3 regions of the Pseudomonas sp. NY15372 genome follow, and region 3 is predicted to be linked to each of the others. Evidence: riboswitches for the same ligand, from Rfam matches in the RefSeq annotation. Region 3 holds a riboswitch; each other region holds the start of a gene.
What was found. A riboswitch is a leader RNA that binds a small molecule or an ion and turns the genes downstream of it on or off. The one in region 3 is predicted to bind cobalamin.

Region 1: another riboswitch for cobalamin. It lies ahead of ACNFG0_RS06290 (ABC transporter ATP-binding protein); the one in region 3 lies ahead of ACNFG0_RS05660 (CbtB domain-containing protein).
Region 2: another riboswitch for cobalamin. It lies ahead of ACNFG0_RS13675 (TonB-dependent receptor); the one in region 3 lies ahead of ACNFG0_RS05660 (CbtB domain-containing protein).

What each region holds. Positions count from the first base shown of each region.
Region 1 covers NZ_JBLUPY010000005.1:157,806-161,072, forward strand. Annotated here, with positions in the region: gene ACNFG0_RS06285 (hypothetical protein) at 47-517, opposite strand; cobalamin riboswitch at 806-1,013, shown strand; gene ACNFG0_RS06290 (ABC transporter ATP-binding protein) at 1,122-1,898, shown strand; gene ACNFG0_RS06295 (ABC transporter substrate-binding protein) at 1,895-2,863, shown strand; gene ACNFG0_RS06300 (FecCD family ABC transporter permease) at 2,863-3,267, shown strand, end outside.
Region 2 covers NZ_JBLUPY010000016.1:41,951-45,217, reverse strand. Annotated here, with positions in the region: gene ACNFG0_RS13675 (TonB-dependent receptor) at 1-1,713, opposite strand, end outside; cobalamin riboswitch at 1,824-2,031, opposite strand; gene ACNFG0_RS13670 (GNAT family N-acetyltransferase) at 2,074-2,643, opposite strand; gene ACNFG0_RS13665 (carboxymuconolactone decarboxylase family protein) at 2,718-3,062, opposite strand.
Region 3 covers NZ_JBLUPY010000005.1:15,915-19,181, forward strand. Annotated here, with positions in the region: gene cobM (precorrin-4 C(11)-methyltransferase) at 1-649, opposite strand, end outside; gene ACNFG0_RS05650 (cobalamin biosynthesis protein) at 686-1,078, opposite strand; gene ACNFG0_RS05655 (CbtA family protein) at 1,096-1,785, opposite strand; gene ACNFG0_RS05660 (CbtB domain-containing protein) at 1,796-1,981, opposite strand; cobalamin riboswitch at 2,076-2,296, opposite strand; cobalamin riboswitch at 2,420-2,619, shown strand; gene cobW (cobalamin biosynthesis protein CobW) at 2,717-3,267, shown strand, end outside.

The DNA of each region.
Region 1 (3,267 bases), 140 kb from region 3:
CAGCGATGTAACTCAGCACGAACGGATCCTGCGAGCCTCGTTCCTTTTAGTAGCCAACCACGTTGGCTAACGTCCACCGCAGCGATCTCATCAGTACTGGATCGGAAAATTTCCAGTTGGCTGACTCGTACTGATACCGGCTGTTGGTGAACACATCGCGATACCGCTCGAATGAGTGTTCCTGGCTGTTCAGAGCCAGGCTCTCACGAATCGTTGGAGGCACCGCGTGAAACAGCGTCAGCAGATCGTGTGCGTCACGCTTTTGTTTGGGTGGAATCTTGCCGATCGACTGCAGGTGCTGGTGAGCCGTTTTAAGTGCTTCGACGTCGAGCTTGTAGGTTTCGCCGGACGTACCTTGGTGCTGATCCGGTACGGAAATAAAGCTTTTCAGCAAGATTTCCATACCGATCGCTGCATTGACCATGGCAACATGCGGGAGGTTTTGGGCGTCTAGAATCTCAGCGGCCTTGAGGTAATTATGGGCGCTTTCAAGCATCCAGCCTGGATAGTGAGTCATTGAATGGTAATCCTTAGCGATCACGCATGAGTTACCCCATAGCTCACCAGATGGGCTACCCTGCCCTTATGATATGAGCTTAAGGAATAACTAAACTAAATATTCATTTAGTTTAGTTATATTGTTTATATTTATGTTCTGTGTTCGATAAAGTGCTCCTCCTCATTGATGCATTCACACGCGCAAACTCGATAAATGCTTCAACGCACCCGGTACGCGGTCGCTGTCTAAAGACTCCGCCTAGCCCGGGGGCGCCCTACAGGTTGACTCCCCACCCCATAAATGCTCAGATGCGCCCCAGTTTCAGGTGTCCCCTGCCGCCGCGCCGGGGATTAAACGGGAAGCCGGTGCATCGCCTTGCGCGACCAGTCCGGCGCTGCCCCCGCAACGGTAAGCGAGCGATGCATTCGATACGCCACTGTGCCGCCAGCATGGGAAGGTGAATGCCTCACGACTCTCGCAAGCCCGGAGACCGGCCTGTCACCTCGTTTGGCAACTCCCGCGGTGGGCGGGCGCGGGCCGGTCTTGGGGCAGTAGCCTGCCCGCGATTCCCTTGCGCGCCGTCATCGTCGGGTTACATTCATTCCCGGTACGGTTGCTCGTCATGTCCGCCCCTACCCTGCGTCTCGAAGGTTTGCACTGGGCGCCATCCCATGGTGGCCGGAGGCTGCTCGACAACATCGATCTGGAGGTGCGCCCTGGTGAATGCGTCGGCTTGATCGGCCCCAATGGCAGCGGCAAGACCAGCCTGCTGCGCTGTGCCTATCGCTTCACTCGGCCCGATGCCGGGCGCGTGCTGCTCGAGAACGAGGACATCTGGCAGCGCCCAGCGCGTTGGGTGGCGCAACGCGTCGCAGTGATGCTCCAGGAATTTCCCGAAGATTTTGGCCTGAGTGTACGCGACGTGGTTGCCATGGGCCGCACGCCGCACCAGGGTTGGTTCGATGGCGACGATGACGACGCGCTGGTGGACGACAGCCTGCATCGCCTGGGGCTGCAGGGACGCGGCGATCATGGCTTCGCGCCGTTGTCTGGCGGCGAGAAGCAACGTGTGCTGCTGGCCCGTGCACTGGTCCAGCAACCGCGTCTGCTGATCCTTGACGAGCCCACCAACCACCTCGACCCCCGCTACCAGCTGGCTTTGCTGGAGCATCTGCGCGCCACCGGCCTGAGCCTGCTCGCCAGTTTCCATGACCTGAACCTGGCTGCGGCCTTCTGTGACCGCTTGTATGTCATCGAGGCTGGCCGCATCGTTGCCCACGGCCCCCCAGCCGACGTGCTGACCGAGCAGTGCCTGGCCGAGGTCTTTGGCGTACGGGCACTGGTCGACCGTCACCCCGTGGCTTTTCACCCACGCATCACCTGGATCAGCCCCGCATGAAGCGACACCTTGCCTGCCTGGCCCTGCTGGCCGCCCTGCCCTTCGCCGCCTGGGCCGGCGACTATCCCGTTACCGTGCGCAGTTGCGATCGCGACGTCACCTTCAGCCAGCCGCCCCAGCGGGCGGTGAGCCATGACAGTAACCTGACCGGCATGCTCCTGGCCCTAGGGTTGCGCGAGCGCATGGTTGGCTTCACCGGAATCAGTGGCTGGAAGACCCTGGACCCATCCTTGACCGGTGCTCTCGCCGGCCTGCCTGAATTGGCGCCGCGCTACCCGTCGGTGGAAACCCTGCTCGATGCGAACGTCGACTTTCTCTTCGCCGGCTGGGGCTACGGCATGTACGTAGGCGGCCCGGTCACGCCGCAGGCCCTGGCACCGTTCGGCATCCCGGTGTACGAGCTCAGCGAGTCCTGCTCGCGGGTGATGCCCCAGCGCCGCGCCAGCCTCGACGACCTGTACCGGGACCTGGACAACCTGGGGCGCATCTTCGATGTTCGCCAGCAGGCCCAGGCGCTGATCGATACCCTGCGCCAGCGCGTGGCCCGCGTGCAGGCACATGTCGCCGATGTACACCAGGCTCCCCGCGTATTCCTCTATGACAGCGGCGAAGACCGCCCCACCACCTCTGGCCGTCTCGGCATGCCCCAGGCGCTGATCGAGGCGGCTGGCGGTGACAATGTGATGGCCGACGTCGCTGCCAGCTGGACCGAAGTGAACTGGGAGAGCGTGGTAGAGCGCGACCCGCAGGTGATCGTCATCGTCGACTACGGCCCGACCTCCTGGCAACAGAAGCGCGACTTCCTGCTCGCGCAGCCGGCCCTGGGCGAGGTAACGGCCATCCGCGATCGACGCTTCGTGGTGCTTTCCTACCTCCAGGTCACCCCATCGGTGGACAATGCCGGAGCCATCGAGCTGTTGGCAGCGGCGCTGCATCCCCGCCTGTTCGCAGGCACGCCGCAGTGATGCCCGTGCGTGATCGCAGTGCCTACCGGCTGCTGCTCGCCGGGCTGCTGGTGGCTGTGCTGTGCTCGTGCGTGTTGTCCCTGGGGTTTGGGGCTGCCAAGGTGCCACTGACCGACGTGCTGGGCATCGTGATGCAACAGGCCGGCCTGGGCGACACAGGGAGCTGGAGCCGCGGCCAGGCGCAGATCGTCTGGCAGATCCGCGCCCCACGGGTGCTGCTCGGAGCGCTGGTGGGCGCAGGCCTGGCCCTGGTCGGGGGCGCCCTGCAGGCCGTCACACGCAATCCGCTGGCAGACCCGCACCTGCTCGGGGTCAGCTCCGGTGCGGTGCTGGGCGCAGTGCTGGTGGTGCTGTTCCTGGGCGCCTTCGCCGGCCCATTCAGTCTGCCACTGGCGGCGTTCATC
Region 2 (3,267 bases), on a different contig from region 3:
CAAGGCCAGCCCCACGGACGCTTCCAGGCCGTCGGAGGTCTGTTGGCCTGCTTGCTGTACACCGTGGTTCACAGGGTCGGCGACCAGCAGTTTGTTCTTGACGATGTGGTAGGCCGCCAGGGTCCATTCACCGCGCCCGCCCCAGAACCGTTGCTTGAGGCCCAATTCGGTCTGCTTGGCTTCGGTCAGGTCGTAGCGTTGCTCCGGACGCAGCGTCAGCAGGTCGCCCACGCCGTCTTCGCTGGTCGAATACTGCCCATACAGGGACAGATCCGGCGTGACCGCCAACACCAGGCCGGCACGCCAGTTGCCACCGCGCAGGCTGCGGTCGCTGCGGGTGTCGTTGACCAAATCGTCGCGGTCGATATGGTTCTGGTCGCGGCGTACCCCGGTCACCAGCGACAGGCGCTCGCTCAGCGCCGTGCGATTCTCGGCGAACAGCGAGAAGGTGTGGGTGGTGGACAAGGTTTGCGGGCGTGTCGGCGATAAGCTGTGGAACCGGCCAGGCGCCGGGTTCCAGGGGTCCAACACGTCCTGGCTGCCATCGTCGTACGGTGCGTTGCTGTCGACGTTGAAGCGGATCTTGTTGTACTCGGCACCGACGACGGTCTTGCTGGCCAGGCCGAACAGGCTGTGGTCGAACGTGAAGCTCTGGCGGTCGCCGAGCTGTTCCTGGTTGTGCTTGATCTGCAGGAAGCTGCCGCGCTCGAGGTCGCCGGCATCGGCGTTCCATGCGTAGGTCTCGGCGTTGCGCCAATGCCGACGGCTCTTGATGGAGTACAGCTGGTTGCTGGCGGTGATGCGGTCGCTGATGGCCCAGTCGGTGTTCAGGCGGGTCCACTCGTCGTGGTAGCGCTGCACGTCGTTCTGGATGTTGTAATTCTTCTTGCGCAGGCTGCTGCGGTAATGGCCGTCGATCAATGGGGTGCCGTAATAGTTGGCGGGCTCGGCATCGCCACGCTCGTGGGCGAGGGTGAAGCTCAGGTCGTCGGTGGCGTCGAAGCGCAGGGCGGCGCTCAGGGCCAGGCTGCGCGAGTCGGTACGATCGACCCAGCCATTGCCGGCTTGCTGGTTCAGGGTCATGCGGTAGCTGAGGCGTTCGCTGAGGCTACCGCCGCTGTCCAGGCCGAGCTGCTGGCGATCCCATGAACCATAGCCCAGGCGCAGATGATTGCGGATCTCGCCGGCGAAGGGCTTCTTGGGTATGGCGTTGACCACGGCGCCGGTGGCGCCTTCGCCATAGAGCACCGACGCCGGCCCGCGGATCACCTCGATGCGCTCGATCATCCATGGGTCGACCGGAAAGGTCAGTGTGCCGGCGCCGCTGTACAGGCGCGAGCCGTCGAACAGCGTCATCACCGAACTCTGGCCTTCGAAGCCACGGGCAGAGAGCCCGGTGCCGCCATCGCCCGGGCTGCCGGTGAAGGTGATGCCCGGTGAGCGGGTCACGGCATCCTGGACGGTGAGGTTGTTGCGCTGCTGGATCTGCTCGGCGCTGATGCTGCTGGTGCTGGCCGGCGTTTCCAGGGCGCTCAGGCCCAGGCGCGAGCCGGCCTGGGTCGGGGTGGCCAGGTCGACGGACGCTGCGTCGCGGGTGTCGGTGATGGCGGTCGAGGGCAAGGTCAGGGCCTGGCTGTCGAACTCATCGGACCATGCCGGCATGGAGACGGCCAGGCAGGCCGCCAGGGTGTGAAGCGTGTAGGTACGGGACATGTCGTTCCACTGCTGCAGGAATGAATGGATCCCGGTGGAAACAACGCATAGACGAGCAAGCACGCACGCAGGGGCGCACGCGAAACCGGCCTGCGCCCGCCCACCGCGGGTTTGCCAACGAAGCTCCAGGCCGGTCTCCGGGCTTGCGAGGGTCATGAACGCCTTCACCTTCCCATGCACGAGGCACAGTGGTGTGTCGAAGGGTTCGCTCGCTTACCGTTGCGGGGGCAGCGCCGGACTTGTCCTGCAAAGGACGCACCGGCTTCCCGTTTCACCCTGCGCGCGGCGGCGCAGGACACCTGAAACAGGTGCGCATCTGACCATCGTTCGGCGCGGGAGTCAAATGCGCAAGGGGAGGGTTCAGCGACCGCGACGGCGCGACACGCGGGCCTCGATGTTCTTGCGCCCGATCAACAGCGGCGGCTTTTCCACCACCGGTTCATCGGCCAGCCACTTGTACATCACCAGGCAGTCCACCAGCCCCAGCTCGGCATGGCGATAGGCTTTGGGCAGGCGGCCCACGGTCTCGAAACCGAGCTTGTGCCACAGCGCCACGGCCACTTCGTTAGTGGTCACCACCGAGTTGAACTGCAGGGCCAGGAAGCCTTCCTGGCGTGCCAGTTTCTGTGAGTGTTCGCACATCAGCCGCGCCACGCCACGGCCACGGGCGGCTTCGGCGACCATGTAGCCACAATTGCCCACGTGGCTGCCGGGGCCTGCTGCGTTGGCCTTGAGGTAGTACGAGCCCAGCAGTTGGCCGTCGGCTTCGGCCACCAGGGTGCGCAGCGGCAGCGAAAGCCACAGGTGGCGGGCTTGCTCGAAGCTGAGGTCGGGGTCGAAGGCGTAGGTCTGGCGGGCCTGGACGATGGCCTGGAAGGTCGGCCAGAAGCGCTCGAAGTCTTCCGGGGTCATGGGGCGGATCTGGATCATGGCGGCTCCTGCGGGCTGAACCGCCAAGTCTGGGTGGCGTGGCGCCGTCGCGCAAGAGCGGCGGCGTCGTTCGCTCAACTGCCGGCCTTGCCCACCGCATCCATGACGCGGGCCGAGTACACCAGCGCGGCGCCCGCATTCATCGCCACGGCCACACCGAGGGCCTCGGCGATTTCCTCACGGGTGGCGCCTTGCTTGACCGCTTGCTGGGAGTGCACGGCGATGCAGCCATCGCAGCGGGTGGTCACAGCCACGGCCAGGGAGATCAGTTCGCGGGTTTTGGCATCCAGGTGATTGGTCTTGGCCCCGGCACCGCTGGCTGCCATGTAGCCGGCCACGGTGTCGGGGGACAATTGCTTGAGATCGCCGATGCCGGCCATCAACTGCTTACGGTAGGCGTCCCAGTCCATCATGCTCATCGCGTTCACCTCAAGAGGTTGGCAACAGGAGCTTTCAGGCTAGTCGAAGATCGTGATGGGGGATTACGCAGCCCGATGGGCTGCGGTGCTGTGCGGGCTTGCCCGGCGATCACGCGCGAAGCCCTTGCCAGGCGACGGTGATATCCGGCCCGGCCCAATCGCGGGACAAGCCCGCTCCTACAGGGGGGCGCCACTCCCACGCCGA
Region 3 (3,267 bases):
GCCGGAAACCTTTGGCTGCCGTGAGCGCGACGATATCCTGCAAGGTGCCACGCACCCAGTCCTGGTCCGGCCAGGTGGCGCGGTGTACCACGGCAATCGGGCAATCCGGGCCGTAGTGGGGTAGCAGCTCGGCAACGATGCGTTCAAGGTGCTTGACGCCCAGGTGGATCGCCAGCGTACTGCGGTGCCGGGCGAGGTCAGCCAATTGCTCGCCTGCGGGCATGGGCGAGCTGTCCCCGTAGCGGGTGAGAATCACTGTCTGCGCCAGCTCCGGTAAGGTCAGCTCGCAGCCGAGCAGGGCTGCGCTGGCCGCAGCGGCCGTGACGCCCGGAATGACCTGGTAATCGATGCCCAGCTCGCGCAGGTGGCGGATCTGCTCGCCGATAGCCCCGTACAAGCTCGGGTCGCCACTGTGCACGCGAGCTACGTCCTGGCCTTTATCATGCGCGTTGCGCATGGCTGCGACGATCTGGTCGAGGTTCAACTCGGCGCTGTTGATCACCGTATGAGCACTATGGCCTTGCAGGACGGCCGCAGGCACCAGGGAGCCGGCATAGATGATCACAGGGCATTGGCGGATCAGGCGCTGGCCCTTGATCGTGATCAATTCCGGATCGCCGGGGCCGGCACCGATGAAAAAGACCGTCATGGGAAATCCTTGCAGAAAGGCAATTGAGAATAGTGATTATCGGCTGCACGCCAAGGCAACGGTAGCGCGGTCGCCCGTCTGGCGTGGCACCAGCAGCCTGGGCGGCCCTTGTCTCTGTGCGGCCAGCGCCAATGCTGCGCTTTCGGCGACCCCCCAGCAGCCACTGTGGTTGAACGCGGCGCGTGAGCGGTGGCTGAGCAACGGTTCGAAGGCGTGCAATTGCGCAGACGGAAACAGCGTCAGGGTGACCCCGAGGCGACTGGCCAGTTCCTGCAACCCGGCTTCGCCGGCCTTCAGGTCGATGCTGGCGATCCCTTGCAGTTGGGCCAGTTGCAGGCCATGGGCAGACAGTGTGTCGCGCAGGAGCTGTTCGAGGAGGTCAGCCGGGCAGCCTTTGCGGCACCCAAAGCCGGCGTAGAACGCCGGCAACAGGGTAGCGCGCGTCATCAGGCCTGGCTGGCGCGACGATAGAGCCAGGCGCTGAGCAGGCCGAGGGCGAGCCAGAAGGCCGCATTGGTCAACCAGGAGGCAAGCTTGAACTGGGCTTCCAGGGCTTCGGGGGCCAAGCTCTCGTGAACGGTTGGTTGAGGGGCTCCTACCAGATGGGGAACGGTCAGCAAGGCCACGCCGAGCACCTTGAACAGCCAATGCCGGGCAAACACCGCCAGCGCCAGGCCCGCGGCCGTGGCAGCCGCCGTACCGGCCCACCAGGCCTGGCGTTGGCCTAGGTCGGCCGCGACAGTGCCGGGCAGTTCCGGGGGTAGCCCGAGGGTCGGCGCCAAGCAGAACACCGCAAAGCCGGCCAGGCCCCACAGTGCCCCGGTGGCTACCCGCCCTGGCTCGCGCAGGCTATACAGCGCTGCAAGTATCAAGGCGAAACCGACGGCCACCACCAGATTGCCGCCGGTGGTGGACAGCACGCGTTGCCAGCCGTCTTCCGGGGCCCAGGCTTCGGCGTCATGGGTATGTGCGACCGTGCCATCCCCATGGGCGTGGTGCTCGGCGCTCGGGGCGCTGCTTTCAAAGGTTTCCGCCTGGAGAATCAGCGGCGTGACCCAAAGACTCTGCAACAGGGTAAGCAACAGGGCGGCGAGCAGCCCGCTGAAGCCGGCGGTACGGGCAATGCGCTTGATCATGCAGGCGTACTCAGTGGCAGGGGAAGGCGGCGCTGTGGCGGGTATCGTGGGCGGCGTTGTGCACGGCCTCGATGTGCGAGAAGCCAGCGAAGTACACCAGGCACAAGCCCAGCAGGCTGGCTCCGATGGCGAGGATCACGCGCTGGCTGAGGCTGACAGGCGTGGCGATGCTGTGTTTGGCACTGGTGACGGACATGACGCGTTCCTCTGCTTTTTTATGGGCGGCGGGCACAGGCGTCACGCCTGGGCAAGGCTTGCCCAGGGCATACGACAGCACCCGCCCACCGCGGGGTGTTCATTCGACGTCAGGCCGGTCTCCGGGCTGGCGAGGAGGAGGCAGGCTCCCTGGATCGCGTCACCTTCCCATGCCATACGACGCGGCACAGTGGTCAAGACGCGCACTCGCTTACCGTTGCGGGGGCAGCACCGGCCTTGTCCGGCCCCTTGGGGCCTGCGACGCACCGGTTTCCCGTTTCACCCCCGAAGGGGCACCTGAACGCAAGGTGCAAGCAAAGCATGCGGCCGATTTCCCGTCAATTGGCGGGTGAGGCGTGAGCGGGCATGGAGGGAGACGGTCCTGATGTCGGTGGCACATGAATACTGCGCTGATGGTTGACCGCCTACCCACCACTGCGTAGCCTTGCCGCTTCGAGGTTCTGCGGCGTTGGCCGCAGCTAAGACGGGAACGCGGTCCAAGCCGCGGCTGCCCCCGCAACTGTAGGCACTGAACAGGATCGACACAGCCACTGCGTCCAGGCGCGGGAAGGCGTCGTTCCACCGGCCCCGGCCGGTACGGTGCAAGCCAGGAGACCTGCCTCGCGACGTTTTCGACTTTCAACCGGGCGGGGTGATCCGGTGGCGAACGAGCCCGGCCAGCAGGCCCGCGGCTTTCGTCCTGCATGCCCGCGCCATCTGCCTAGGGCATCGCGACATGAAAACATTGGCCAAGCTCCCCGTCACCATCGTCACCGGCTTCCTCGGCTCGGGCAAGACCACCTTGCTCCGGCACATGCTCGACAACGCCCAGGGCCGGCGCATCGCGGTCATCGTCAACGAGTTCGGCGAGCTGGGTATCGATGGCGAAATTCTCAAGCAATGCAGCATCGGTTGCACCGAGGAGGAGGCCAGCGGCCGTGTCTACGAACTGGCCAACGGCTGCCTGTGCTGCACCGTGCAGGAAGAATTCTTCCCGGTTATGCGCGAGCTGGTGGCACGTCGCGCTGACCTGGACCACATCCTCATCGAAACCAGCGGCCTGGCCTTGCCCAAACCACTGGTACAAGCCTTCCAGTGGCCGGAAATCCGCAACGCCTGCACCGTCGACGCGGTGATCACCGTGGTCGACAGCCCGGCGGTGGCCGCCGGTACCTTCGCGGCTTATCCCGACCAGGTGGATGCCCAGCGCAGGCTCGACCCAAACCTGGACCATGAGTCCCCCTTGCACGAGCTTTTCGCCGACCAGCTGGCCAGCGCCGACCTGGT